Regions from separate parts of the Sphingomonas sp. 22176 genome, predicted to be linked through region 2. Evidence: predicted binding sites of a transcription regulator. Region 2 holds the regulator's gene; each other region holds the start of a gene.

Evidence for each region. Region 2 encodes LexA, which represses DNA repair genes until DNA is damaged. Its sites were predicted from a motif close to GTTCCNCNCTTGTTCT; they were not measured.
Region 1: a site for LexA is predicted at 2,832-2,847, ahead of radA (DNA repair protein RadA). Genes of this name have one in related genera too.
Region 3: a site for LexA is predicted at 4,722-4,737, ahead of ACTJKY_RS01785 (ImuA family protein). Genes of this name have one in related genera too.
Region 4: a site for LexA is predicted at 4,417-4,432, ahead of recA (recombinase RecA). Genes of this name have one in related genera too.

The regions. Positions count from the first base shown of each region.
Region 1 covers NZ_JBQEPL010000003.1:65,385-72,742, reverse strand. The annotation lists gene ACTJKY_RS12250 (cation:proton antiporter domain-containing protein) at 1-1,627, opposite strand, end outside; gene ACTJKY_RS12245 (iron-sulfur cluster assembly scaffold protein) at 1,627-2,061, opposite strand; gene ACTJKY_RS12240 (CvpA family protein) at 2,185-2,763, opposite strand; gene radA (DNA repair protein RadA) at 2,868-4,247, shown strand; gene ACTJKY_RS12230 (hypothetical protein) at 4,471-5,235, shown strand; gene ACTJKY_RS12225 (L,D-transpeptidase) at 5,235-5,858, shown strand; gene ACTJKY_RS12220 (CAP domain-containing protein) at 6,052-6,681, opposite strand; gene ACTJKY_RS12215 (GNAT family N-acetyltransferase) at 6,957-7,358, shown strand, end outside.
Region 2 covers NZ_JBQEPL010000003.1:243,664-251,021, reverse strand. The annotation lists gene ACTJKY_RS13120 (protein adenylyltransferase SelO family protein) at 1-246, shown strand, start outside; gene astD (succinylglutamate-semialdehyde dehydrogenase) at 308-1,723, shown strand; gene ACTJKY_RS13110 (PilZ domain-containing protein) at 1,815-2,756, shown strand; gene ACTJKY_RS13105 (molybdopterin molybdotransferase MoeA) at 2,798-3,979, shown strand; gene lexA (transcriptional repressor LexA) at 4,038-4,715, shown strand; gene ACTJKY_RS13095 (hypothetical protein) at 4,895-5,863, shown strand; gene ACTJKY_RS13090 (LexA family protein) at 6,123-6,257, shown strand; gene ACTJKY_RS13085 (hypothetical protein) at 6,543-7,358, shown strand, end outside.
Region 3 covers NZ_JBQEPL010000001.1:386,202-393,559, forward strand. The annotation lists gene ACTJKY_RS01775 (error-prone DNA polymerase) at 1-1,811, opposite strand, end outside; gene ACTJKY_RS01780 (DUF6504 family protein) at 1,817-3,721, opposite strand; gene ACTJKY_RS01785 (ImuA family protein) at 3,933-4,646, opposite strand; gene ACTJKY_RS01790 (3-methyl-2-oxobutanoate dehydrogenase (2-methylpropanoyl-transferring) subunit alpha) at 4,894-6,165, shown strand; gene ACTJKY_RS01795 (alpha-ketoacid dehydrogenase subunit beta) at 6,180-7,184, shown strand; gene ACTJKY_RS01800 (dihydrolipoamide acetyltransferase family protein) at 7,190-7,358, shown strand, end outside.
Region 4 covers NZ_JBQEPL010000004.1:56,917-64,274, forward strand. The annotation lists gene ACTJKY_RS14790 (glutathione S-transferase family protein) at 1-618, opposite strand, end outside; gene ACTJKY_RS14795 (catalase) at 717-2,804, opposite strand; gene ACTJKY_RS14800 (hypothetical protein) at 2,873-3,139, opposite strand; gene recA (recombinase RecA) at 3,270-4,340, opposite strand; gene ACTJKY_RS14810 (MOSC domain-containing protein) at 4,479-5,198, shown strand; gene ACTJKY_RS14815 (prolyl oligopeptidase family serine peptidase) at 5,229-7,274, opposite strand; gene ACTJKY_RS14820 (DUF2497 domain-containing protein) at 7,328-7,358, opposite strand, start outside.

The DNA of each region.
Region 1 (7,358 bases), 180 kb from region 2:
CGCCGTCGACGCCCACCGAGTCCATCGCGCGCCGGGCCATCACCACCGCGCTTTCCAGCACCTCCCGCACCACGCCGGCGATCGGTGCGCCCTTCAGTTTAATGATGCTGCGACGGTCATAGGCGCGCACGAAGATGCTGGCGTTCGGGAAGGCCGCATGGACCCCTTCCATCATCTCGGTGTCCATGCCGTCGCCGTCCTGGCAGAACAGGATCAGCTCGGCATCCCCTGCCCCCGCCTGGCGGAGCAAGTCGATGCGGGTGCCGTCGCCATAATAGACCTTCATGCCGAAGCTGCCCGCGGTCTCGATCATTTCCACGTCGCGGTCGATGATCGTAACCGGGATGCCTTGCGCGATCAGCATCTGCGCCACCGTCTGGCCGAAGCGGCCATAGCCGACCACCACGGCATTGGCGCCTTCCTGGCGCGGCCCGTCTGGCGTGGCGCCCGCCTTGACAGGCTCGGCGCGGAGACGCCTGGTCGCCATCATCAGGAACGGCGTGGTCGCCATCGAGAGCGTGACGATCGCGCTGAACACGCTGGCGGCCTGCGGCTCGATGAGCAGCGCTTTCTGCGCCTGAGCGAACAGCACGAAGCCGAACTCACCGCCCTGGGACAACAGCACGCCGAGCGCGAACGCCCCGCGCGGTTTCATCCCGAAGAGGAGCGCGAGCCCCATGATCAGCGCCGCCTTGGCCGCGATCAGCGCCAGCGCCATGCCGGCGACGAAGAAGGGCCGCTCGGCGATCGCGTGGAGATCGAGCGTCATGCCCACCGCGACGAAGAACAGTCCGAGCAGGATCGCGCGGAACGGCTCCACGTCCGCCTCAATCTCGTGCCGGAAGGGCGAATCCGCCAGCATCACGCCGGCGATGAACGCGCCGAGCGCCGCCGACAGGCCCAGCGCCTCCATCACCGCGGCACTGGCGATCACCGTCAGGAGGCCTGCAAAGACGAACATCTCGCGCTCGTCGAGATTGCCGATCAGCCGGAACAGCGGCCGCAGCAGGAAACGCCCCGCCACCACCAGCCCGACGATTGCGCCGACGGTATAGAGCCCCAGCAGCCAGCCCGGCGGCCCGCCCTGATCGGCCGGGTTGCGCGAAAGCGCCGCGACGATCGTGATCAGCGGCACGATCGACAGGTCCTGGAACAGCAGGATCGCGAAGGCGCGCTCGCCGAACGGCGTGCGCAGGCGGCCGGCCGATTGCAGCAGCGGCAGCACCTGCGCGGTGGAGGACAGCCCCATCGGCAGGCCCAGCGCCAGCGCGGCGGCCAGCGTCGAGCCCGTCACTGCCCAAACGATCCCCGCGATCGCGATGCCGCACAGCGCCACCTGCAGAAAGCCGAGGCCAAAAATATCGCGCCGCATCCGCCACAGCCGCGAGGGGCTCAGCTCCAGCCCGACCAGGAACAGCAGGAGCGCGATGCCGAGCTCGGCAATGCCCATCTTGCCCTCGGCGTCGCCGACCAGCCGCAGCACGTGCGGCCCGACCAGCGCACCCGCGACGAGGAAGCCCAGCGTCGCACCAAGCCCGAGCCGCCGGAACAACAGCACGAAGAACAGCGCGAAACCGAGCATCGGCACCGCATCGACGAGCATCGAACCGTCTGCAGCATGCTCCATCAGACCCGTGCCTCCGCCGCCTGCGCGGCCGCCTCGGCCGCCGCCTCGAAGGCAAGCCGGATCGAGGCATGGCGCCCGCGATGCGGCAGCGCCGGAACGAACAGCTGCATGCCGGGCCATTCGGGCGGCGCATCCCGCTCGCCGGCAAGCCAGGCAGTAAGCTGGTCGCGGGCGGCGGCGAGCTCGGCCGGAGTGCGGCCGAGTACCGCCTCGCCCATCAGCGCCGCCGAAGCCTGGCCCAACGCACAGGCGCGGACCAGCATACCCACCTCGGCAACCTTGCCGGCATCGTCTACCGCGATATCCACGGTCACCCGGCTGCCGCATACGGGCGAGCGCTTCTCGGCGGTACCGCCGGGCTGCGCCAGCCGTTCGTGATGCGGGATCGCGGCTGCGAGACGCAGGATTTCCATATTGTAGAGCGGGGCGTTCATGCCGCTTGATCTAGGGTAGCCGTCCCGCAGTTGCGAGCGCCAATTGCCCGCCTTTCGTATGGGTTGCGCCGGTGGCACGCGCGTCGGCAGACTCGATCCTCCCCTGCAAAGGAGGATTGTAGCTCAATCCGCTTCCCGCTTGCGCGGCCGGCTCTCGCCCGCTTCGTCCGCGTCCACACCGGCATTGTCGCTGCCGAACACCGGCTCGCCCTTGCGACGCCGGTCGACGAAATCCCCGATCGCCGCGCTGGTCGTGTCGAGCAGCGGATAGGTGACCGACCGGGTGATCCATTTGGGCCGGTGCGCGCGCCCGCCGTCGAAGGTGTCGAGCACCAGCATCAGCACCAGAAAGCCCATGCTGACCAGGATCAACCCCTTGGCGACGCCAAAGCCGACACCCAGCGCGCGATCGATCGGCCCGAGCATGGAATTACGCATCTGCCCGCCCAGCGTGTTGGCAATCAGCCGCCCGCCGAAATAGCTGATCCCGGCGAGCAGCGCGAAGGCCAGCACCGCCGCCCCGCCCGCGGTGCCGATCATCGGCGCGAGCAGCGCGGTGAAGCCCGAATGGAAGAACTTCACCGCGACGACGACGAGGATCCAGGCGAGAAACGCCAGCACCTCGGTCGTGAAACCGCGCAGAAAGCCGAGGATCGCCGCGCCGGCGATGATGAGAAGCGTGACGATGTCGAGCCCGGTCATGCCCGCTCCATAGCAGCGTGGCGCAACGGGAAAAGAGGCCGCGTGCGACAGCCCGCGCGGCCTCACCCGTTCCCTTTTCGTTTCCATCGCGCTACAGGGTCGCCATGGCAAAACTCCAGAAGCGTTATGTGTGCCAGGCCTGCGGCTCGGCGACCTCGAAATGGGCGGGGCAATGCGCCGACTGCGCGGAATGGAACACGCTGGTCGAGGAAGCCGGCGGCCCCGCCACGCCGTTCCAGGCCAAGCATCACCTGCAATCGGGCGGCCGGATGATCCTGCTCTCCGGGCTCGACGCCGAAGTGGCGCTGCCCGAGCGGATGCCGAGCGGCATCGCCGAGTTCGATCGCGCGCTCGGCGGCGGCTTCGTCGAGGGATCGGCGACGCTGATCGGCGGCGATCCCGGCATCGGCAAGTCGACGCTGCTGCTCCAGGCGGCGGCGAAGATCGCCAGCCGTGGGCTTTCGGTCGCCTATGTCTCGGGCGAGGAAGCGGCCGACCAGGTGCGGTTGCGCGCGCGGCGACTCGGGCTCGGCCAGGCGCCGGTGCAGCTCGCCGCCGCCACCTCGGTGCGCGACATCCTGACGACGCTGAGCATGACCACCCCGCCCGACCTGCTGATCATCGACTCGATCCAGACGATGCATTCGGACCTGATCGAAGGCGCGCCGGGCACGGTAAGCCAGGTCCGCGCCAGCGCGCAGGAGCTGATCCGCTTCGCCAAGGAACGAGGCACCGCGCTGGTGATGGTCGGGCACGTCACCAAGGACGGCTCGATCGCGGGGCCGCGCGTTCTCGAGCATATGGTCGACACCGTACTCGCCTTCGAAGGCGAGCGCAGCCATCTCTATCGCATCCTGCGTGCGGTGAAGAACCGTTTCGGCGGCACCGACGAGATCGGCGTCTTCTCGATGCAGACCGAGGGGCTGGCGGAAGTCGCCAACCCCTCCTCGCTGTTCCTCACCCAGCGCGACGAGAACGTCACCGGCACCGTCGTCTTCCCCGCGCTGGAGGGGACGCGGCCGGTGTTGGTCGAGGTGCAGGCGCTCACCGTCCGACTCGCCTCGGGCGCGACGCCGCGCCGATCGGTGGTCGGCTGGGACTCGCCGCGCCTGTCGATGGTACTGGCAGTGCTCGAGGCGCGCTGCGGGCTCAGCTTTTCGGCATGCGAAGTCTATCTCAACATCGCCGGGGGCTACCGCATACAGGATCCGGCTGCAGATCTGGCGGTGGCAGCAGCGCTCGTTTCGGCCCTGTCGGAGCGGCCGATCCCGGCCGATGCGGTAGTGTTCGGCGAGATTGCGCTTTCCGGCGAAGTACGTCCGGTAGCCCATGCGGCCCTGCGGATGCGCGAATCCGCCAAATTGGGGTTCGAACGCGCGCTGGCGCCCGCCGCACCCCATGCAAAAGCTGGCGAGCCGCTGCCATTGCGTGTATCCGACTATAGAAATCTCAACAGCTTAGTGGATCACCTCCTGGGGAAATAGGTCCATATCTGCACCAATTCGCAAATACTATGGCGCCACGCATGCCGTTTTGATACGTCTGGAGACGGATGAGAGGTGAAGCATACCGTTAGGTGTTGCCGTCACTGCTCAAAGGAACTATTTAGCTACGACTTAGTTCAATCTTGTTAATATTTGCCGCCGTCGCGAAATAGTTAAAGGGCGCTTTTCGCATGTGCGAGCAACAGGGGGTGGGAGCAGTAACTTGAAAACAGGGAAGGAAACCTTCGGATCACGGGCAATGCGTAGGCTAAGCGCCTCTGCCGCAACCATTTCGCTTCTTTCGGCGACCTCCGCCGGGATCGCGGTACCAACGGTTGCTGCTGCAGTGCAGGAAGCCTCGAAGGCGCTGTCCGTGCTGTCGGCGCGATCGCCGGGCGTTCGTGAGGCGGGGGCCCACAGCGTCAAAGGCAAGCGCAAGTACAGCCGAGTCGCAAAGAATCCACGCGAGGCGATGACGCCCGATTCGCTCGCCAAAAACGGTGTAGCGACGCCGAAGGCTTTCGATCTCGCTGCCGACCAGGCACCGATCCCGGCATCCTTGCCGCTGCCCTCGGACGCGCCGATCGATATCGCGGGTCTTCCGTCCGGCTTCGACTCGCTGTCGCCCTTCGCCGACATTGTGCCTGCGCGGGGCCCGGCCAGCTTCACGGGCAATTCGCTCCCGCCGAGCGGCACCGGCGGCTCCGGCGGCGGTGCGCCGCCGATCGGTATCCAGACGCCAACGCCGTCGCCATCGCCGACGGCCAGCCCGACGCCGACGCCTACTCCCACGTCGAGCCCAACGCCGACGCCAACACCGACCTCTAGCCCGACGCCAACTCCGACGCCGCCGCCGCCGCCGCCGCCGACGCCGACGCCGACGCCGCCTGCGGTTCCGGAACCGGCGGAATGGCTGATGCTGGTCACCGCTTTTGGCCTTGTCGGCGCGGAAATGCGGCGGCGGAACCGGATTGAAGCCAAGGCCTGATGCCCAGTCGGCCCAAGCTCGGTATCTGGATCTCGCTGGGCGCGGCCTCGCTGCTGCTGGTTACGCTGGCCGCCAAGGCGTTCGTTCCGCGCTACGTCAAGCAGGATAGCGCTGCGGGCCGCATGATCGCGCCCGCGGATACGGACCGCATTCGGTTTTCCGATGGCGATCAGCAACAGCTACGGCTTGGTGATGGCAGCACGCGCGTGATCCGCAGCCTGTTGCGCGTACCCGACCGAATGCAGTTCGGCGAGTTCGCCTGGAACGATCATGGCGTTCCCCCGGGGAGGATCTGGCTGCGCATCGATCTGACGCGCCAGATCCTCTCTGTGTTCCGCGGCGAGAACGAGATCGCGACCAGCGTGATCCTGTACGGCCAGGACGAGACACCGACCCCGATCGGCAACTTCCCGATCCGTGGAATGGAGCGGAACCACCGATCGAACACCTATGATGCGATGATGCCCTACACGCTGTGGCTCACCAGCGACGGCGTTGCCATCCATGGCAGCAACGTCCGCCAGGGATTGGCGACGCATGGCTGCATCGGCGTGCCGCAGGACTTTGCTCAGCGGTTGTTCGGTGTGGTCAAGCGCGGCGATCTGGTGACGGTGGTGCGCTGATCCGGCACCCTTCCGATGGCGGGGCGCTGATCGGCTGCGCAGCCCAGCGGCGGCGGTAGAAATCAGTAGCCGCGGGTGGTGAGCGGAGCGTCCCTAGGGCGTGCGCGGCCGACGGGACGCAGCCAGTTCGACCGCCTAGTCCACGCCGGTTCCGTACGGTGCCGCCCGCCTCCTCCGGCTCAGAGCGCTGTGCTTACCGCGCCTCGTTCTGCGCCAGCGTGGCGTAGACGGACATGCCGTTGCGGGTACGGCTGACATCGATCACGCACATATGGCCGTAGGCGCTGTGGCTGCCGCAGCCGACGCCAGCATAGCGCAACTCGCGATTGAACAGCAGCTCGCGGTGGCCACGGTCGGGAACGCCGTCGTCGATCACCAGCTGCCGCACCACCTCGTCGGCATCGGCATAGCCATAGGAGATGTCTTCGCCCACCAACCGGCCGCCGCCGCGACGCTGGACGCGATCCCCGGGCGACGCCCCGTCGGGCGAGAAATGCCCCCGCGTGCCCAGCGCGCCTTGCACCACGACATGATCGCGTGCGGCGAGCCCCAGAAGGTCGGCCCGGCTCAGCGGCGGCAGCGGCGCCTGCAATTCGAGGAAAGCGATCGCCTCTTCGACGGCATCGACGCCTTCACGCGTGATCAGGCCACGCGGCCGCCCGGGCAAATACAGCGTGTTACCGCGAAAATAGGGCCGCAACTGGCGAAGACGATCGGCATAAGCGGCAGGGTTCTCGCGAAGATGGTTGATTCGGTCGAGCACCTGATCTTCGAGGCTCGGCGAATCACTTGCCGCACAGAGCAGCAAGGCGCCTGCAGACAAGATTGCGCAACAAAGTACACGCGCTGAAGACACAACAGGCTCCGCACCAACCGGCTGTTGTCAGCCGAACAAGTGCAGCTCTTCTGTCGCGCATGGCGGAAATAACTGGTTCAGAACTATAGTTATCAGGTAAGGATAAGCGCTCGTTAACTATAGATTCCCGGTCGTTTACGGGTAAGTAGCAAGATCATTACGGAATTTCACCGATGCCCGGAGATGCGCCGAAAACGCCGTCGCACTGGCCCTGGCGCGCCCTGGCTGGCACAGCGGGGCGCATGTCGGCACCGATCCTTCTCCCGCTGCACCCTCGCCACCTCCCCGAAGCGCTTGCGCTGCAGGCGCAGGCCTATCCTGCCTTCCTCGTCGAACCCGAAGCCGCGTTCGCCAGCCGGCTCGGCGTCGCCGCGCCGTTCAATCTCGCGGCCGAGCGCGACGGTGTGCTCATTGCCTATCTGCTGGCGCATGGCTGGACGCGCGAGTCGCCGCCGCCGGTCGGTGCCGTGCTCGACCCCGTGACGGCCGGCGACACGCTGTATCTGCACGACCTGGCCGTCTCGGCGGCTGCGCGCGGCACCGGGATCGGCCGCACGCTGGTCGAAGCCGCCTTCCGGAATGCCGCCGCGGCGGGGCTCGCACGGGCGGAACTGATCGCGGTGGAGGGTGCAGCGGACTATTGG
Region 2 (7,358 bases):
TATTTCGACGCGTTCGGCGGCACCCTGCCCGCAAGCTATGGCGTGGAATTTGACGAGGTCCGCAGCCGCCTCGCCGACTATCGCCCGCGCAAGGCCCGCGACCATGGCTATTGGCGCGGCGAGCCATGTTCGATGCTGATCGACGAGGTCGAATCGCTGTGGTCCGCCATCGCCGAGCACGACGATTGGGCGCCGCTCTATGCCAAGGTGGCGGCGATCCGCGAGATGGGCGAGGCTCTGGCCTAGCGCCGCGAAATCGGGCAAAGCGATCGTAACAGGGGCAACGAACCAGAAATACAGAAGGCCCATGCCGGACCAGGAACTCCTTTCGACCGAACCCGCAACCGGCGCCGTGCTGTGGCGCCACCCGATCGGGGACGCAGACACCGAAGTTGCCATTGCCCGCGCCAGCTGGGCCGCTTGGGCCGCGCGCCCGCTCGCCGTGCGGATCGAGGCGCTGCGCCGCTTCGCCAATGTCGTGCGACAACGCGCCGATGCCTTTACCGACCTGCTCGCCCGAGAGACGGGCAAGCCGATCTGGGAAGCACGCACCGAGGTCGAGACGGTGATCGCCAAGGTCGACATCTCGGTCACCAGCTATTCGGAGCGTACCGGCCAGCGCCGGATCGAAGCGCCGATGAACACCCGCCTCGCGCTGCGGCACAAGCCGCACGGCGTGCTCGCGGTGCTCGGTCCCTATAACTTCCCGGCGCATCTGCCGAACGGCCACATCGTGCCTGCGCTGCTCGCCGGCAATGCGGTGGTATTCAAGCCTTCCGAAAAGACGCCCGCCAGCGGCGCCTTTCTCGTCGAGTGCTTCCATGCCGCGGGCATCCCCGAAGGCTGTATCCGCCTGCTGATCGGCGGGCCGGACCAGGGCAAGGCGCTGGCCAGCCATCCCGATATCGACGGGCTCCTCTTCACCGGCTCGGCGAACACCGGCATCGCGCTCAACCGACAGTTCGCCGCGCGGCCGGAGAAGATCCTCGCGCTGGAGATGGGCGGCAACAACCCGATCCTCGTCTGGAATACGCCGGACCTCTACTCGGCCGCAGTGCTGGTGGTGCAGTCCGCCTTCACCACCGCCGGCCAGCGCTGCACCGCCGCGCGCCGGCTGATCGTCGACGAGAAACTGTTCGAGCCGCTGATGGCCGAGCTCAACAAGCTGATTGGCCGCCTGATCATCGGCGAGCCGCACGCCGATCCCCAGCCCTTCATGGGCCCGGTGATCGACAACAACACCGCCGACATGCTCACCGAAAGTTTCCTGACGCTCTCCACCATGGGCGGCCGCCCGCTGCGCCACATGGAGCGGCTGATCGAGAACCGCCCCTTCCTCACCCCCGGCGTGGTCGACATGACCGAGGCGCGCGAGAAGGTGGATGTCGAGCTGTTCGGCCCGATCCTCCAGGTGTTCCGCAAGACGAGCTTCGAGGACGCGATCGCCGAAGCGAACGACACCCGCTACGGCCTGTCCGCCAGCCTGGTGAGCCAGGACCCGCGGCTCTACGACCAGTTCTGGGCGAACATCCGCGCGGGCATCGTCAACTGGAACAAGCCGACCAACGGTGCCTCTTCGGCCGCGCCGTTCGGCGGCGTCGGCTGGTCGGGCAACCACCGGCCCAGCGCCTATTATGCGGCGGACTATTGCGCCTATCCGGTCGTCTCCTCGGAATCCGAGCAGGCGCGCGCCGCCATGGGCGTGGGGCTGCGCGACGCCTGAGCCCCTGCGTTAGGCTTTTCGCAACCCTGCCGCTTAACCGCGGTTTCAGGGCCCGGCGCGCATGCTGTTCCCCTTGGGACGGAACGACAGCATGGATACGGGGCGAACGTCCGCGACGATCTTCAGCCTGACGCACGACCTGCCCGCACCGCGCGCGCCCAGCGCCGCGGCGGCGGACGGGCTCGATGCAGGCCAACTCGCCTGGGGCGGCGAACTGCTCGACTGCGGCATCCACTGGATCGGCCGGGCCGGCGCCCGGCTGCGCGTCGAGCACGCGCTGGCCGAAGCGGTGCCGGTCCGGCTGCACCTCGGGACCGCTGAGCCGCTGATCGGGCGCACGCTCTGGTCGGACGGCGCCGAGGCGGGGCTCACCTTCGACGCGCCGGTGGACGTGCTGGGGATGGTCGCGCGCAACCTCGCCCGCGCCACCGCCGAGCGCCGCCGCCTGCCGCGCATCGAGCTGCGCCACACCGTCGGCGTGCATCGCGGCGGCGAGGTCGAGCAGCTGCGCACCCGCGACATCTCGCAAGGCGGGGTCGGCGTCGAGGCGCGGGGGCTTGGCGTCGACGAGGCGGTGCAGCTGACCTTCGACGGGCTGCGCCCGCTGGAAGGTACGGTGCGCTGGATCGCGGGCGAGACCGCCGGCATCGTCTTCACCGAGGAGCTGGGCTGGCAGACCCTGTTCCCCTGGCTTCGCGGCATCCAGCAGGCACCCGCCCCACAAGCCGGCGGGAGCGACATCGACGGGCTGCTGCAGGACAAGCTGGCGCTCCGCCTGGACCTGCCCGGAAGGGTACGTGAGGGCGTGGGCTGGTGGAATTGCCGGATCCATGCGCTCACCGCCCTGCAGGTCGAGTTCGAGGCGCGCCAGGCCTTCGCCCCCGGCGCTTCGATTTGGGTAGCGCTGCCCGAGATCGGCGGCGGCCCAGCGCGCGTGGTGCGGGCGCGGCAAGGCCGGACGCTCGCCGAATTCCGCATGCCGCTGCGCGACAGCGACCTGCGCCTGCTCACCGCGAGCCGCCGCACCGGCTGAAGCCGCTTGCATCGCCGCGCGCCCGCGCCCAATCGAGCGGCATGGCACTTCTTCCCATCGCCGAGGCCCAGGCGCGGCTGCTCGCGCTCGCCGGCCCCACGCCTGTCGAGACGGTTCCGCTCGCGGACGCCGTCGGCCGCTGGGCCGCCCAGCCGGTGGTCGCCCGCCGCACCCAGCCGGAGACCGATCTTTCGGCGATGGACGGCTATGCGATCCGCTTCGCCGACCTGCCCGGGCCGTGGACCGTGATCGGTGAAAGTGCGGCGGGCTCGGGCTTCGCAGGCACGATTGCGCCGGGAGAAACGGTGCGGATCTTCACCGGCGCGCCGATGCCAGCGGGCTCGGACACGGTGCTCGTCCAGGAAGAGGCCGCGCGCGACGGCGATCGGCTAAGTCTCGCTGGCGAAGGCCCGCCCTATCTCGGCCGCAACACCCGCCGCCGGGGGCTCGACTTCGCGGAGGGCGACGCGCTGATCGCGGCGGGCGAGCGGCTCACGCCCGCGCGGATCGCGCTGGCGGCGATCGGCGGCCATGCGGCGCTGCCCGTCCGCCGCAAGGTCCGCGTCGCGATCGCCGCGACCGGCGACGAACTGGTGACGCCGGGTACGCCTGTCGGCCCAGCCCAGCTTCCCGAATCGAACCGCACCATGCTCGCCGCGCAGCTCGCCGATCTGCCGGTCGAGATCGTCGATCTCGGCATCCTGCCCGACGATCTGGGGGCCCTCACCCATGCCTTCGCCACCGTCGAGGCCGATCTGCTGATCACCAGCGGCGGCGCATCGGTGGGCGATCACGACCTCGTCCGGCCCGCGCTCGAAGCCGCCGGCGCGACGATCGACTTCTGGCGGATCGCCCTCCGCCCGGGCAAGCCGATGATGGCCGGCACGCGCGGCGACATGGTCGTGCTGGGCTTGCCGGGCAATCCGGTGTCGGTGTTCGTCACCGCGCTGCTCTTCGCCAAGCCCTTGATCGCGCATTGTTCCGGCGCCGCCGACCCATTCCCGCGAGGGCGCACGGCGATCCTCGGCGAGACGCTGCCGGCCAATGGCCCGCGCACCGATTACCTGCGCGCCGTGCTGATCGACGGGCGCGTCCATGCCTCGGCGATCCAGGACAGTTCGATGCTCCGCACGCTAGCCCGCAGCACCTGCCTGATCGTGCGCGAACCCCATGCGCCGCCTGCAAATAGCTCCGGCTCGGTGGAAATCCTCGACATCGCTTGACAGCACCCCGGAACATTGCATAAACGTTCCCAGTCTGTTCTGGACCCCGGAGGATTGGATGCTCACGCGCAAGCAGCACGAGCTGATCTGCTTCATTTCCGACCGTCTTGCCGAGACGGGCGTATCGCCCTCGTTCGAGGAAATGAAGGAGGCGCTCGATCTCAAGTCGAAATCGGGCGTGCACCGCCTGATCAGCGCGCTGGAGGAACGCGAGTTCATCCGCCGCCTGCCCAACCGCGCCCGCGCGCTGGAAGTGCTGCGCATGCCCGAACGCGGCGAGCGCAAACCGGCCGCCAAGGCGCCCAAGCCCGCGAGCACCACCGCTGCGCCAGCCTCGCTGCCTGCCCCGGCCAATGACGTGGTGGAGATCCCGCTGCACGGCCGCATCGCCGCCGGCACCCCGATCGAGGCGCTCGAAGGCTCGACCATGTTGCCGGTGCCCGCCGCGCTGCTCGGCGCGGGCGAGCATTATGCGCTCGAAGTCGCGGGCGACTCGATGGTCGAAGCCGGCATTCTCGACGGCGACTTTGCGCTGATCCGCCGCACCGAGACCGCGCGGGACGGCGAGATCGTCGTCGCACTGATCGACGATGCCGAGGCGACGTTGAAGTATTTCCGCAAGGAAGGCGCGATGGTCCGGCTCGATCCGGCCAATCGCGACTATAGCCCGCAGCGCTACCGCCCCGATCAAGTGCGGGTGCAGGGCCGGTTGGCCGGATTGCTGCGCCGCTACTGATGGGTTGGGCGAGGACGAGGCGACACGAGGCACCAGTAGCGCTTCGCCTTGCGCTTCGTCCATTCCCTGTCCGTCCAGCCTCGCGCACTTTGGCCGTCGATCGCGTGGTTTTACTTCTACGCCTCCAATACTACTTCTACGCCCCCGATATTTATGGCACGGTCTGCACATAAGAAGTTATGGAGCGCGGACGTATGCGTGGACATCTTCTGGTGGCGGCGGCGGGCCTGCTGTTTCCCGGCGTGGCTATAGCGCAGCAGAGCGCCTCCCCTCCTCAGGGTGCGACGCAGCCGCCGGCATCGCCGGTCGCACCGGATACGCCCGACCCCGCACAAGGCCGCAAGGCGCCTGCCGGCCCCACCGATCCCATCGTCGTCACCGGACGCAAGCCTGCTTCCAGGAAGGAAATCAGCGCGCTGGTGCATGCGATCACGCCGCCCAGCCCCAACGACGCACCGCTGGCACGCTTTCATGACGCCGTCTGCTTTGGCAGCGTCGGGCTAGAGCGCTCCGTCCTCGAGATGATCGGCTACCGCCTGGCGGCAGATGCCGAACAGGCAGGGCTGAAACTCGCGGGCGATGGATGCACGCCCAACATCCTCGTCGTCTTCACCGACGGCGTATCGGCGGGGGTCGACACCCTCGTGCGACGCAAATGGTGGATCTTCGGGGATCGTACGCCGTCGGAGATTCGCACCATCGTCGGCGAGACCGGTCCCGTGCGTGCGTGGAGCAACAGCGAGGTCCTCAGCCGCGATGGCGAGCACATCAACAAGGGCGGCTTTTTGAACGTCCCGATTGCCTCCAGGCTGGTCTCGCCCACCCGCAACGACATGCTGGCGTCGATCGTTCTGGTCGAGCGCTCGGCCGTGATTGGCAAAACCAGCAACCAGATCGCCGATTATCTGGCGATGCGCACCCTGGGCGGCGCCCGCCCCCGCGCCAGCGGGCCGACGGAGACGATCCTCTCCCTATTCGACGGGAATGCCAATCGCGTGCCAGGCGAACTCACCGCCTTCGACCGCGGCTATCTGCGCGGCCTCTACGCCGGACAGGCCAATGCCTTTGCATGGAGCACGCGCGGGTTGATCGTCCAGCGCGTCCTCAAGGAGCAACAAGCGGATCCCCCGCCGTCTGCCGAACACTGACGCTGCTAACGGCGCGATCATCGGGTCATCACGCATCGGACAGCCGATCCCGTCGAGTTATCCATCGGGCATTCATGGGCAACGGCCTTGTGCTTGTGCGGGCCTTCGGTGGCGCCGATTGCCCAGCCCGATTCCGCACGCCCAGAACGTCTGCCGCCAAGACGCCAAGCCCGTTGAGCACCATCGTCGCCCCCGCCTGGCTGCCTTGTTCGGCCAACGACATAGTCGAAATCCCGCTGCTCGGTGGGGCGAGCATTATGTGTTCGAAGTCGCGGGCGACTGGAGGGGCGAAGCCGGCAATCTCGACGGCGATCATGCGCTGATCCGCCGCACCGAGACCGCGCGGGACGGGGAGATCGTCGCCGCACGGACCGACGATGCCGAGGTCCGCTGAAGTATTCTGCAAGGAAGGCTCGACGGTCCAGCTTGACCCGGCCAATCGCGACTACACCGCGCAACGCTACCGCCCTGATCAGATGCGCGTTCAGCGCCTTGCTGGACTACAGCGGCAATACTGAGCCCTGAGCCAAGCAACCGATATGCTTTTTGCAGGCGAGCGCGAGACCGAGGGGCAGCATCATCACGGTTTCTGTTCCCGAATGAGCGCGCTTGTCACATGATTGCCTTGTGTTCAGGATCGGGGAGGGATTCAATGCGTGCGTGGTTGGTTGGCAGGTTCATGGCTCTTCTCCTGCCAGGCGGGGTGGCCGCGCAGCAGAGCCTGCCCTCCACTTCGCCCTCGTCGCAAGCGATGCCGGGCGCGATAACGGCCGAGCAGGACATGCCGGACACGACTGCCGCGCCTCCCGCAGGGGCGGCCAAGCAGGATCCGATCATCGTCATGGGCAGGCAGGCGCCCGACCCGGAGACCGTGCGATCGCTCAGCCGCGCCATCACCCCAAATGTCGCACCGGACGACCCACTGGCCCGGTTCAACGAGCCCGTCTGCTTCATCACCTCCGGCCTTGCGCAGGCCACGCTCGAGCAGATCGGCGATCGGCTTGCGGCGGATGCGGAACAGGCCGGCCTCCGGCTCGCTGGCGCCGGATGCCACCCCAATGTCGCAATATTGTTCGTCAACGGCGTCGAGGCCACGCTGAAACGACTGGAGCACGATCGCGCTGTGCTGTTTGGCACGCGCAAGCCTGCCGATCTTCACGATCTCTCCCGCCAGCCAGGGCCGGTACGTGCGTGGAACAACATACGGATGGTGCAGGTGCCGCTCAACGAGGGCTCTCGTCTGGTTTCCGATGTCCGGATGGACATCGTCAACGCGATAGTGCTGGTCGAGCGGTCGGCCGTTGTCGGCAGAACGACGAACCAGATCGCCGATTATGCGGTGATGCGCGCACTCGCAGTCATTCGGCCGCGGCGGGCTATCGGTCGCGACACAATCCTTTCGCTCTTCGATACGGCCGGGTCGCCTCCGGCGGAAATGACGGTCTTCGATCGCGGCTATCTGCGCGGACTCTACAACGGCGCCGGCAATCAGCTT
Region 3 (7,358 bases), on a different contig from region 2:
ACGAGATCGTAGAACACCTTGGGCTTCAGCCGCGGCAGCATCGACATCTGCGCCCGGCTCTCGATCTGGAAGGTGCCGAGCGTGTCGGCCTTCTGGATCATCGCGAAGGTGGCGGGATCATCCTCCTGCATCGCATCCGACGCCAGGGTAAGCTTCACCCCCTTGTGCTGCTCGAGCAGATCGAACGCGCGCCGCATGCAGCCGAGCATGCCGAGCCCGAGAATGTCGACCTTCATCAGGCCGAGCGTCTCGATATCGTCCTTCTCCCATTCGATCACGCGCCGGTCGACCATCGCCGCGGGCTCGATCGGCACGATCTCGTCCAGGTTCGCCTGGGCCAGCACGAAGCCGCCGGGATGCTGCGAGCGGTGGCGCGGGGTGCCGATCAGCTGGCGGGCGAGGTCGAGCGTCAGCGCCAGCCGCGGCTCGCTGGCATCGAGGTTGAGCGCGGCGGCATCGGCCTCGCTCACGCCCTCGTTCGACCAGCCCCACACCTGCCCCGCCAGTCCGGCGGTCACGTCCTCGGACAGCCCCAGCGCCTTCCCCACCTCGCGCACCGCCCCCCTGGTACGATAGCGGCTGACCACCGCGGTGAGTGCTGCATGGCGCGCGCCATAGGTCTCGTAGATCCACTGGATCACTTCCTCGCGCCGCTCATGCTCGAAATCGACATCGATATCGGGGGGCTCGTTGCGATCCTCCGAGAGGAAGCGTTCGAACAGCAGCTTGTGATAGACCGGGTCGATCGAGGTGACGCCGAGCAGGAAGCAGATCAGCGAATTGGCCGCGCTCCCCCGCCCCTGGCACAGGATCTCCTGCGCGCGGGCGAAGCGGACGATCGAATGGACGGTGAGGAAATAGGGCGCGTAGCCGAACTTCTCGACCAGCCGCAGCTCCTTCTCCAGCAGTTCGGCATAAGCGGACGGCGGCCCTGCCGGGAACTTGGCCGCGAGCACGTCGCGGGCGAGCTTGGCCAGCGCCTCCTGCGGGCTGCGGTCCGACATCACCACTTCGTCCGGATAGCGATAGAGCGTGCCGAGTTCGCGCGGATTGAAGGCGCAGCGCTCGACCACGGCCTCCACCGCCTGCAGCGCCTCGGGCCAGGCGGCAAAGCGGCGCGCCATTTCGTGCGGCGGCTTGAGGTGCCGGTCGGCGCTGCGGGCGCGGCGGAAACCGAGATCGTCGACCGTGGTGGTGTGGCGGATCGCGGTCATCACGTCGTGCAGCATCCGCCGGTCGGGATGATGGTAGAGCACGTCGCCGGTAGCGAGCGGGGTCAGGCCATGCGCGGCGGCAGCCTCTGCCAGCCCATGCAGCCGCACCGCCTCCTGCGGGCGGCGATGGCGGGTGAGCGCGACATGGCCGCGATCCCCGAACACATCCGCCATCCAGCGCAGTGCCGCCGGGTCGCCACTATCTGCCATGCCGGGCACCAGCGCGGCGACGAGGCCGTCGGCATGGCCCGCGACATCCTCCCAGTGGAGGAAGCACTGCCCCTTCTCGCCATGCTGCGCATCCGCCCGCGCCTTGCCGATGCTGAGCAGCCGGGTGAGCCGCGACCATGCGGCGAGATCCTCCGGCCAGACCAGCACGCCGCTGCCATCGGTCAGGTCCAGCCCGCAGCCGGTGACCAGCCGCACGCCGGTCTCTTCCGCCGCGACCAGCCCGCGGACGATTCCGCCGACGCTGTTGTGATCGGTGATGCCGAGCGCGGGCATGCCGTACGCCGCCGCGGCCTCGAACAGCTCGGAGGGGGCAGAGGCGCCGCGCAGGAAGGAATAATGGCTGGTGACCTGGAGTTCGCTGTACATGGGCGTTACCCGAACAGGCCGTGGAGGTACCAGCTGAGATCGCCGGTCACTTGGCGCTCGCCGTCGCCCTGGCGGAACAGCCAGTAGCGGCGGCCGCGCTCATCCTCGACGCGGAAATAGTCGCGCGTGGCGTGCGTCTCGGCGGCGCGCTTCCACCATTCGCCATGGATGCGCTCGGGCCCGTCGGCGCGGACCACTTCGTGCCGCTCGCCCCGCCAGGTGAAGCGACGCGGCGGCTGGTCGGGGAGGGCCGCGACGACATGGTCGAGCCGCTCGGGCCGGCGGAGCAGGCGGATCGGGCGCGGCCAGTCGGGATGCCAGGGCGGCAGCGGGGCGCCCCGATCCAGTTGGCGGACATCGTCGGCCTTCATCGGCGGCGCCTCGCGCTCGGGCGGGTCGAGCGGCGGGAGTGCGGCGGCCGAGCGTTCGGGCACGTCGCTTTCTACGGCCCGCATCCGCCACAGCCGCGCCATGCCGATCCGCGTCGCCAGCGTGTCGATCAGCGGGGCGAGATCGGGCACTGTCTCGGCATCCAGCCGCTCGTCGACCGGCAGCGCGCCCAGGGGTTCGCTGCGCAGCAAATGCAGCGTCATCGCGTCGAGGCCATAGCCGGGCTCGATCTGGTCGATCCGGCTGGCGAGCAGGCGAAGCAGATGCGCCGGATCGCGGCTGGCGCGGGCAAGGCCGATGCCGATCCGCTGGGGTACGCCGTCCACCCGGTCGGCGACCAGCCCGATGCGGCGCGCGCCCTGCCCCGCTTCCGCCAGTGCTTCGGCGAGGCGATGGACAAGGTCGCCCAGCCAGTGGGCGATCGCCTCGGGGGTGGCGATCGGCTCGGCGAAACGCTGGGTGACAGCGATCGGCTCGGGCGGGGTGACCGGGGTGACCGGTTCCGGAATACGGCCCAGCGCCTGGTCGAGCCGCGCGGCGATGACGGTACCGAAACGGCGGACCAGCGGCGCGCGGGGGAGCGCCGCGAGCTGGCCGATGCTGTCGACGCCGAGCCGGTGGAGCAGGTCGAGCGCGTCATTCTCCAGCCGCAGCGCCTCGACGGGCAAGGGCGCGAGCCAGGCGGCATGCTCGCCGGGCGGGCAAAGGAGCAGCGTCTCGGGGCGGAAGCGTGCGAACGCCCAGGCGGCACCGGGAGTGTCGGCGACGGCGATCTTCGCGGCAAAGCCCAGCCGGGCGAGCAGCGCGTGCAACCGGCGCAGCATCCGCACCTCGCCGCCATGGAGATGCGCGACGCCGGTCAGGTCGAGGAACAGCAGGTCGTCGCCGGCAAGGGTAACGCTGGGCGACCAGCGGCGGGCGAGGCTGTGCGCCAGCCGTTCGAGATCGGCGCGGTCGCCTTCCGGGTCGGCGGGGTCGACGCGCAGCTCGGGCACCAGCGCGCGGGCCTGGGTGAGCGCCATGCCGATGCGGATGCCCGCGGCGAACGCTGCAGGACAGGCGGCGGCGACTTCGCTGCGGCTGCCGGTGCGGCGGGAGAGGACGCGAGGGGTATCCGCCCGCCTCTCTTCATCCCGGCGAAAGCCGGGGTCCATTGCCTTCTCCGCTGGAGAAGAAGCCGAATCCGCCAGCCGAATGGATCCCGGCTTTCGCCGGGATGACGGCTGGGGAAGCGGTGCCGGCGCAGCCGCACGCGCCACCAGCGGCAGCCGCACCGCGCCGCCCGCCATCGCGCCGCCTTCGTCGGGGCGCATCCGCTTGAAGGCATGGTCCGCCGCCTCGCTGCGCCGGCCGAGCTCGCGCATCGGCGGCCGCTGGTGCGGCGGAAGTGCGGCGATGGCGGCGTCGCGCGCGGCCCGCGCCCAGCGCGCGCCCGGCCGCCAGCCGCCGCCGCGCTGGACGGAACAGGCGGCTTCCTGCTCGGCGGCGGCGAGCGCTTGTGCCTGGGCGAGCCCCTCCAAGTCTTCGCTCCCCTCCCGCTCGCGGGAGGGGATGGGGGAGGGACTGACGTGGAGAGGATGTACTATACTGAGATCAGCCCCTCCCCCGTCCCCCCCCGCAAGCGGAAGGGGAGCGCAGGTGGTAGCGGAATCCGCCATCTTACCGTCAGCACATCCCGTAGGCGGGAGGGAGACAGGAGCAGCCTCGTCCTTGGCGTGCGCCCAGCCCCGCTCAGGCGGCGGCAGCGCGTGTCGCTCGGCCCGCCGCACGCGGTCGAGCGACCAGTGGGGCAGGAAGAGCGCAGCGACCCGTTGCATCGCAGGCCTCCACCAAGAGTTGGAACGATTCCCCCCCACGTTGCCGCGCCAGCGACAGCTCCCAGCGCGGCCGCCCGACGCCCTCTACCGGCAGCGGCGCCGAGGGCGCGCAGCCGATCCGCCAGCGCGTCACCGCGGCGGACGGTGCGCCCAGCGGATCGCTCCCCTCGCGGGCATGGCGCTTGAGCAGCAGGGCGATCGTGCGCCCCCCCTCGGCCACCAGCTGCAGCCGCCGCGTCGCCGGCATGGCGAGCCGCTTCACTTCGCCGATCACCGCACCGAGCCCGCGATGGCGCAGCCCTTCCTCCATGATCGCGAGCAGTTCGTCGTCGTCCCGCGCCTCGACATAGATGACGCGCTTGGGATCGAGCCCGACCTGCGCGAGGCCAGGCGCGAACAGGTCGCGCCGCCGCACCACCCACAGCACCGGCCCCCAGCAGCGCGCGGCGATCCCACCGATGAAGGTGGTGGCGGCGCAATCGTCGGTCAGGTCCGGCGTGGCGCCCGCAATCTCGTGCAGCGCATCGAGCCGCAGACCCCCGTCGGCCAGCTTCGAATCGAGCCGCTCCAGCCCGAACGGCAGTACCGGGCGCCGACGGAACCCGGTGCCGTCGAGTGCGCTGAGCATTGCGCGCAACTGGTCGAGAGTGGCAGGATCGGGCACGGCGACTCGCTCGGGGGTTGATGAAGGTCCGACTCGTTCGTTCCTATTTTGTTCTAATTGGCGTGCGAGTCAATCGGGCTCGCTGTCCCAAATTTTTAGGCCAGCCCTGCTGTCCCATCTCGACAGACGCGTTGAAATTTTATAACAGCCTTGCGCAATTCGAGTTCGTGCGTTGTCCGTGACGACACGGGCCGTATCTGATGGAGAGACCATGACGGTGGACGCCCCGCGCGCCAACCTGCCGCCGCTATCGCTGCATGTGCCCGAGCCGCGCTTTCGCCCCGGCGACGAGGCCGATTTCAGCGATCTTGTCGTGCCCCCCGCCGGCGCCGCGCGCCGCCCGGACACCGCCGAACCGGCCGATCGATTCCACGAACTCGCCTATGGCCTGGTCCGCGTCCTCGACGACGCCGGCAACGCCGTCGGCCCCTGGGATCCTCGGCTCGACGCGGAGGCCAAGCGCAAAATGCTGCGCAGCATGGCGCTCACCCGCGCGTTCGACGAGCGCATGTTCCGCGCCCAGCGCCAGGGCAAGACCAGCTTCTACATGAAGTCGACCGGCGAGGAGGCGGTGTCCGTCTCGGCCGCGCTGGCGATGGCCGGCGACGACATGTGCTTCCCCAGCTATCGCCAGCAGGGCATCCTCATCACCCGCGGCTATCCGCTGGTCGAGATGATGAACCAGATCTACTCGAACCGAGGCGATCCGCTGCAGGGCCGGCAGCTGCCGATCATGTATTCGTCGAAGGAAACCGGCTTCTTCTCGATCTCCGGCAACCTCGCCACCCAATATCCGCAGGCGGTGGGCTGGGCGATGGCGAGCGCGGCGCGCGGCGACACCCGCATCGCCGCCACCTGGTGCGGCGAGGGCTCGACCGCGGAAGGCGACTTCCACTCGGCGCTGACCTTCGCGACCGTTTACCGCGCGCCGGTGATCTTCAACGTCGTCAACAACCAATGGGCGATCTCGAGCTTTTCGGGCTTTGCCGGTGCCGAGGCGACCACCTTCGCGGCGCGCGCGATCGGCTATGGCATCGCCGGACTGCGGGTCGACGGCAATGATGCGCTGGCAATCTATGCCGCCACCCAATGGGCGGCCGAGCGCGCGCGGACCAACCAGGGACCGACGCTGATCGAGCATTTCACTTATCGCGCCGAGGGCCACTCCACCTCCGACGATCCCAGCGCCTACCGCTCGGCCGGCGAGCCCAATGCCTGGCCGCTCGGCGATCCGATCCGACGGCTGAAGGACCATCTGATCGGCCTCGGCGAATGGGACGAGGAACGCCATGCGGCGATGGACCTCGAACTCGCCGAGACGGTGAAGCGCGCGCAGAAGGAAGCCGAGAAGAACGGCATCCTCGGCCATGGCATGCACCAGCCGTTCGAGACGATGTTCGAGGGCGTGTTCGAGACCATCCCCTGGCACCTGAAGGAACAGAGCGACCAGATGATCGCCGAGCGCAAGGCGGCAGGCATATGAGCGACACCCCCCGCATGAACATGATCCAGGCGATCAACTCCGCCATGGACGTGATGATGGAGCGCGACGACCAGGTCGTCGTGATGGGCGAGGATGTCGGCTATTTCGGCGGCGTGTTCCGCGCAACCGCCGGGCTACAGGCCAAATATGGCAAGACCCGCGCCTTCGACACGCCGATCACCGAGATTGGCATCATCGGCGTGGCGATCGGCATGGGCGCCTATGGCCTGCGCCCCGTGCCCGAGATCCAGTTCGCCGATTACATCTACCCGGCGCTCGACCAGCTGGTCTCCGAGGCGGCGCGGCTGCGCTATCGCTCGAACGGCGACTTCACCGCGCCGATCACGGTGCGCTCGCCCTATGGCGGCGGCATCTTCGGCGGCCAGACGCACAGCCAGTCGCCCGAGGGCATCTTCACCCATGTCTCGGGCATCAAGACGGTGATCCCGTCGACCCCCTATGATGCCAAGGGCCTGCTGATCGCCGCGATCGAGGACAACGACCCCGTCCTCTTCCTCGAGCCCAAGCGCATCTATAACGGCCCGTTCGACGGCCATTATGATCGCCCGGCCAAGAACTGGACCGCGCATCCCGCGAGCGAAGTGCCCGAGGGCTATTACCGCGTCGAACTCGGCAAGGCCGCCACGGTCCGCGAAGGCGAGGCGGTGACGATCCTCTGCTACGGCACGATGGTCCACGTTGTCGCCGCGACGATCGAGGAACTGGGTGTCGATGCCGAAATCATCGACCTGCGCACGCTGGTGCCGCTCGACATCGAAGCGATCGAGGCCTCGGTCAAGAAGACCGGCCGCTGCATGATCGTTCATGAGGCGACGCGCACCTCCGGCTTTGGTGCGGAATTGTCGGCGCTGGTGCAGGAGCGCTGCTTCTACCATCTCGAAGCGCCGATCGCCCGCGTGACCGGCTTCGACACGCCTTATCCCCACAGCCTCGAATGGGCCTATTTCCCGGGTCCGGTGCGGATCCGCGAGGCACTCAACAAACTCCTCAAGGACTGACGCCCATGGCTCGTTTTACCTTTCGTCTGCCGGACATCGGCGAAGGCATTGCCGAGGCCGAGATCGTCGCCTGGCATGTGAAGATCGGCGACCGCGTCGAGGAAGACCAGCAGGTCGCCGACATGATGACCGACAAGGCCACGGTGGAGATGGAATCGCCCGTCTTCGGCGTGG
Region 4 (7,358 bases), on a different contig from region 2:
GGCATAGGGCCCGCCCGCCTTCAGCGCGCGCTGATAGGCTGGGCGGGCATGGATCTTCTCCAGGAAGGCGGCGATGTGGGGCCGGCCGTCGAGGATGCCGGCGCGCTTGACCGCCGCCTCCATGGGGAAGCTCATCATCACGTCGGCCGCGGTAAAGGTCTCGCCGGCGAACCAGGGGCGCTGCGCCAGCTCGCCTTCGACATAGTCGAAATGCACCTCGGCCATCGGCCGGAACTTCTTGAGCCCCATCTTGCCGAAGAACGGCACACGGGCGAGCACCAGCATCACCAGAAGCGGCGGCATCAGCGAGCCCTCGGCATAATGGAGGAAATGGCGATAGCGCAGCGCGTCCTCGCGGGTTGCGGGTGCGCCCAGCTTGCCCTCCGCCTTGTCGACCAGATATTGCAGGATCGCGCCGGTTTCGGCGACCACCGTGCCGCCATCCTCGATCACCGGGGACTTGCCCAACGGATGAACCTTCTTCAGCTCGGGCGGGGCGAGCATGGTCGCCTTGTTGCGCTCGTAGCGCTTCACTTCGTAGGGAAGGCCAAGCTCCTCCAGGAGCCACAGCACCCGCTGCGAACGGGAATTTTCGAGATGGTGGACGATGATCGTCAAGTCGGCCCCTCCGGTCGGCGCGGCGTTTGTCGCCGCTTGCTGCACAGGCCTGCAGCTTGCGCGACGCCGGAGCGCCGCGCAAGCTGCAGTAGCGCCGGTCAGGCGAGCGTGCGTACCTTGGGCTCGCGGTCCCAATAGCGCTGCTTCGCCGCCTCGACGAAGCCGCCGAGATCGGTGACGCCCTCGTCGGCTTCCACGCCGGCCTTGTCGAGCAGCGGCTGGGCGGCGGCGTTGGCGCCGATCGCCTTTAGATGGCCGAACGCGTCCATCACCCACTGGACCGCGGCGCCTTCCTTGACGAGCTTGGCAGCCGCTTCCTCGGACAGGATGACCGCGCAGGCGTCGACCGTCACCGAGGGCTGGCCGAACAGCTGGGCATCGGCGGCGATCTTCGATCCGTCCGAGAGCGGCACGGCGCCGACCTTGGGGGCGATCGTCATCGCGTTGCCGCCCGCTGCCTTGATCGCGTCCTTGAGCGTCGCGAGGTCGTTCGCATCGGTCCCGTCGGCGATGAGGATGCCGACGGTCTTGCCCTCCAGCGTGTGGAGTTCGCGCGGGCCCCGGATGATGCGGAGCGCGGGCGACGGTTCCATGTCGAGCACCGGGGCGGCGGTCTTCGACGCTTCGGGCAAATCCATCGCCAAGCCCTCGGCGACGCGCTGGGCCAGCGTCTCGTCGACGTTGCGGAGGTTCGCCATCATCTGCACGCGGATATGCTCGAGGCTGACCTTGGACAGCTCGAACACCAGCGCCGAGGCGATATGCGCCTGCTCGGCCGGGTCCATCGAGCGGAAGAACAGTCGCGCCTGGCTATAGTGGTCGGCGAAGCTTTCCGGCCGGATGCGGAGCTTCTGGCCCTGCTCTTCCGACGGGAAGGTCTTGTAGCCCTTCTCCGGATCCTCGCGCGCGCCGCCTTCCTCGCCGGCCTTGGCGAGGCTGTTGGGCTCGTAATTGGCGCGGCCCTTGGGCACCGCCATCTGCATATGGCCGTCGCGCTGCTGGTTCATGAACGGGCAGCCCGCCGCGGCGGCGCGGCCCTTGGCGGCGTTGATCGGCAGCTGGTGGAAATTGACCGAACCAAGCCGCGACAACTGGGTGTCGGTATAGCTGAACAGCCGGCCCTGGAGCAGCGGATCGTTGCTGAAGCCGATGCCGGGGACGACGTGGCTCGGGACGAAGGCGGCCTGCTCGGTCTCCGCGAAGAAATTGTCGGGATAGCGATCGAGCACCATCCGCCCGACGATGCGCACCGGCAGCACCTCCTCGGGGATCAGCTTGGTCGCATCGAGCACGTCATAGGGCTGGGCGTTGGCAAAGTCCTCGTCGAACAGCTGCACGCCGAGTTCCCATTCCGGATAGTCGCCGCGCTGGATGCGCTCGAACAGGTCGCGGCGCTGGAAATCGGGATCGGCGCCGGCGATCTTCACGGTCTCGTCCCAGATCGTCGAGGCCAGGCCCGCCTTCGGTTTCCAATGGAACTTGACGAAGGTGCTCTTCCCCGCGGCATTGATCAGCCGGAACGTATGGATGCCGAAGCCTTCCATCGTCGCGAAGCTGCGCGGCAGCGTGCGGTCCGACATTGCCCACATCACCATATGGGTCGATTCGGGCATCAGGCTGATGAAGTCCCAGAAGGTATCATGCGCGGTCGCCGCCTGCGGATAGCCGCGATCCGCCTCCATCTTGGCGGCGTGGATCAGGTCGGGGAACTTGATCGCGTCCTGGATGAAGAAGACGGGAATGTTGTTGCCGACCAGGTCCCAATTGCCCTCGCGGGTGTAGAACTTGACCGCGAAGCCGCGCACATCGCGCGGGGTGTCGACCGAACCGGCACCGCCGGCGACGGTGGAGAAGCGGACGAACACCTCGGTGCGCTGGCCCTTCTTCTGGAACAGATCGGCGATGGTGACGTCGGCGAGGCTGTCGGTCACCTCGAAATAGCCGTGCGCGGCCGAGCCGCGGGCGTGGACGATACGCTCCGGAATGCGCTCGTGATCGAAGTGGTTCATCTTCTCGCGGAAGACTTCGTCCTCGATCAGCACCGGGCCGCGTGCACCGGCCTTCAGCTGGTTCTGGTTGTCGCTGATCGGCGTGCCGTGATTGGTGGTGAGCACCGGGTGCTCGGCATCGGTCACCTGGTGGGTTTCGCCACCGGCTGGGGCGTTACGGCTGTTCTGATCGGTCATGGGAGTCCTCGCAAAGCGTGCGAAGGTCCAACGAGCCGTGGATCAGGCAGTTGCGCCAGGTTTGTGATCTATGTCGATTTCGGTCGCGGCGGAGCGCCTGCCGCCGCAAGGACGATCAGCGCCCGCAGCGCCGGTTCGTCGCCGGAAGCGACTGCACCCAGGCAGACATAGCGGCCACGCCGCCCCTCGCCCCGCAGCAATCCCGCCGCATCGGGCAACCGGGCCCCTTCGGCAAAGTGGAGCAGCAGGTTGGGCGGATCGACGACCAGTCGCAGCACCGCCGCGCTTCTGTCCGACGGCTTGTAGAGAAACGTCCGCCCTCCCCCAGGCGCCATCTCCCGCTCCACCGCCCCTGGCCATGCCGATTGCAGCAAGGCCCGGGCAGCAGCGAGGCGGACAGCGAGGTCCGCCGAAGACGTGGCCTCACACGCCCCGGCAGTCCCCGTTACCGCGGAGGTAATCCGATCAGATATCGTCGTCGGGCTCCGGACCGGCCATCAGACCTTCGGCGACCTGCTCGGTGCGGCCGCGGATCGCGGCTTCGAGCCGGTTGCAGACCTCCGGGTTCTCGCGCAGGAAATTCTTCGAATTCTCGCGACCCTGGCCGATGCGGATGCTGTCATAGCTGAACCAGGCGCCCGACTTCTCGACCAGCCCCGCCTTGACGCCGAGATCGAGGATCTCGCCGATCTTCGAAATGCCCTCGCCGTACATGATGTCGAATTCGACCTGCTTGAACGGCGGCGCGACCTTGTTCTTCACCACCTTGACGCGGGTCGCGTTGCCGATGATTTCATCGCGGTCCTTGATCTGCCCGGTGCGGCGGATGTCGAGACGGACCGAGGCGTAGAACTTCAGCGCGTTGCCGCCGGTCGTCGTCTCCGGATTGCCGTACATCACGCCGATCTTCATGCGCAGCTGGTTGATGAAGATCACCATGCAGCGCGAACGGCTGATCGAGCCGGTGAGCTTGCGCAGGCTCTGCGACATCAGGCGCGCCTGGAGGCCGACATGGCTGTCGCCCATTTCGCCCTCGATTTCGGCGCGCGGCACCAGGGCTGCGACCGAGTCGACCACCAGCACGTCGATCGCGTTCGAGCGGACCAGCGTGTCGACGATCTCGAGCGCCTGCTCGCCGGTATCGGGCTGCGAGACGATCAGCTCGTCGATATTGACGCCCAGCTTCTTGGCATAGACCGGGTCGAGCGCATGCTCGGCGTCGACGAACGCGGCCACGCCGCCATTCTTCTGCGCCTCGGCGATCACGTGCAGCGCCAGCGTCGTCTTGCCCGAGCTTTCCGGACCATAGACTTCGATCACGCGGCCGCGCGGCAAACCGCCGACGCCCAGCGCGATGTCGAGCCCCAGCGAGCCGGTGGAAATCGCCTCGACCTGCATCGTCTCCTTCGAGCCCAGCCGCATGGCCGAGCCCTTGCCGAAGGCGCGGTCGATCTGCGCGAGGGCGGCGTCGAGCGCCTTCTGCTTGTCCGTGGGATTGGCCATATTGCCGTCGATCACCTTGAGAGATGCTGCCATTGGGAAGCCCCGTCGCTAGAGGGTTTACGCACTGCGTTCAACCGTGTTGCAGCGCTTGTATCGCATTTGTTCCGTGAGAACAAGAGGGGAACTTGATGAAGGTTGCGCACATGCGGCACGCGCGCTAGCTGCGGTGGCGTGACCTTGATCGTCGGCCATGTCTCCGCGCTTGCCCGCTTCCCCGTGAAGTCCATGGCTGGCGAGGCTTTGTCAGTCGCCGAGGTCGACTGGCAGGGCATCGAGGGCGACCGCCAGTACGCCTTTGTCCGCGCGCAGAATGGCACGCGTTTTCCGTGGCTTACGGCGCGCGAAGTGCCGGGCATGGTGCTCCACCGCGCCCGCTTCACCGATCCGGCTGCACCCAAGATCAGCGCCATCGCGGTGGAAGTGCCGGATGGAGGTGTCCGCGCGCTGCACGACCCCGGCCTGCACGCCCACCTGGCAGAGGCCGCGCGCGAGCCGGTGGCGCTGATCCAGGTAGCGCGCGGCGTCTATGACTCCATGCCGATCTCGCTCCAGACCAGCGCCGGCCATCGCGCCTTGGAGACCGCGCATGGCGGCCGGGTCGATCCGCGCCGCTTCCGCATCAACGTCACGATCGAGAGCGAACTGCTGCCCGAGCAATGGCAGGGCCTGCGCCTCGCCTTCGGCGACCCGAGCGAGGACGGCGCGATCGTGCAATGCGCCGATCCGATCCAGCGCTGCGTGCTGATCACCATCGATCCGGACACCGGCGCCAAGGACCCGACGGTCCTGCGCACTGTCGCCCAGCGCTTCGCCGCCTGCTACGGGCTCTATTCGGCACCGGCACGGCCGGGACTGATCCGCGTCGGCGATCCCGTCCGCATCATCGCCTGAGGAGGAGGGGCCGGAGCCCCTCCCCTCCGCTTACTTCCCCGCCTTGCCCGTCCACTGGTTCATCCAGCCCAGCACCTCGCCATACCATTGCAGCGAGTTCTTCGGCTTGAGCACCCAGTGGTTCTCGTCCGGGAAGACGAGCAGCTTGGACGGGATCTCGCGGCGCTGGAGCGCGGTGAAGGCCGCCAGGCCCTGGGTATAGGGGATGCGGAAGTCCTTCTCGCTGGTGATCACCAGCTGCGGGGTCTTCCAGGCGCTGACATAGTTGACCGGGTTCCAGCGCTCGAATGCGGCGGGGTCCTCGAAATAGGCCTTGCCGCCATGTTCCCACTCGTCGAACCACAGCTCCTCGGTTTCGTACGCCATGGCGCGCGCGTCGAACACGCCGTCATGCTGGACGATGCACTTGAAGCGATCGGGCCACTGGCCCTCGATCCAGTTCATCATATAGCCGCCATAGGAGGCGCCGAGCGCGCAGGCCTTGTCGCCATCGAGGAAGGCGAAGCGATCGGTCGCAGCGCGCAGGCCCTTCTTCAGGTCCTCCAGCGGCCCCCCGCCCCAATTGTTGCGGATCGCATCGGTGAAGGCCTGGCCATAGCCGGTCGAGCCGTGGAAATCGACCGCGACCACCGCATAGCCGGCACCCGCGAACACCGCCGGGTTCCAGCGATAGGACCAGCTATTGCCCATGCTGCCCTGCGGCCCGCCATGGACGATGAACGCGATCGGCGCCTTCGCCCCCGCCACCAGCCCCGCGGGCTTGGCGACATAGCCCCAGACGGTGTCGCCATTGGCGCCGTTGAAGCTGTAGCGGGTCACCTCAGGCATCGAAATGCCGGCCAGCTTCTCGGCGTTCACCGCGGTGAGCCGGGTGCTCTTCTTGCCCTTGAGCCAATAGAAATCATCCGGCGCGGTGAGGCTGTTCATCGCATAGACGAGCCCGCCTTTGGTCGGCACCACCGCCGAGACGCTGCCCTTCTCGGTCAGCCGCTCGACCTTGCCCGCCAGCGACACGGCGAAGACCGGCTCTTCCTGCACGTCCTGCGCGGTGACGTAGATCGTCTTGGAGTCCGCTCCCCAGGCGATCGAGGCGACCGAGCGGTCCCAGCCCGCGGTCAGCGCGCGCACGTCGCCGGTGGCTAGGTTGCGGAGCATCAGCACCTGGCGATCGGCTTCATAGCCCGGCCGCGCCATCGCGAACCAGGCGAGCCACTTCCCGTCGGGCGACGGCGTCGGCAGATTGTCCATGCCGCCATTGCCCTTGGTGAGGTTCACCGGCGCCGCGGAGCCGTCCGCAGGGGCGGCGAAGATGTCGAGATTGGTCGACAGCGACTCGATCCGGTCCGCCTCGCGCAGCGCGAAGTAGATGGTCTTGCCGTCGGCGCTCCAGGCGACTTCCTCGCCGCCGCCCGAGGGCTTGGAGGGCGTGTCGCCGACCAGCCCGCCTTCGATTGCGACGCCGTCGCCGGTCGCCCCCTGCGGCCCGAACGGCAGGACGAAGAGCTGCGAGCGGGTGCCATCCGCCCACGTATCCCAATGGCGCACGAAGAGCTGCTGGTAGACGCGGCCCGAGCCGGCGTTCGGATCCTTCTTCTCCATCGCCGGCGTCACCGTCGGTGCGCCCGGCTTGCGATCGGCCCAGACGAGCAGCTTGGCGCCGTCCGGCGATACCTTGAAGCCGCTGAAGCCGCCCTGGATATGGGTCAGTTGGGTGGGCGTGCCGCCGGTGATCGCCACCGACCACACCGCATCCTCGCCGCCCTTGTCGGACTGGAACCACACGGTCTTGCCGTCGGCGGAAATCTGCGGCGCGGTCTCGTTGACCAGCGGCTCGGCGACCAGCTTCTCCGGCTTGGCACGCTTGGCGGTGAGGTCGAGCCGCCACAGATCATAGCGGCCCTTGTTGGCGGCAAGATCGGTCTCGCGCTGCTGCCAGACGAGCCAATGGCCGTCGGGCGACACGGCGGGCGCCCCCACGCGGGAGAGGCCGACAACGTCCTGGATGGTGAGGTCTCGCGCCGAGGCGGGCGCGGCGATGGCGGCGAGCGCGACGCTCGCGACGAGGAACTGCTTCATGCCCCCGACGATAGCCGGAAGGTATCGCCCGATACAATCGTCGGATGTGCGGTTCAGCGGGTGCCGGTGATCCGGGCGATCTCG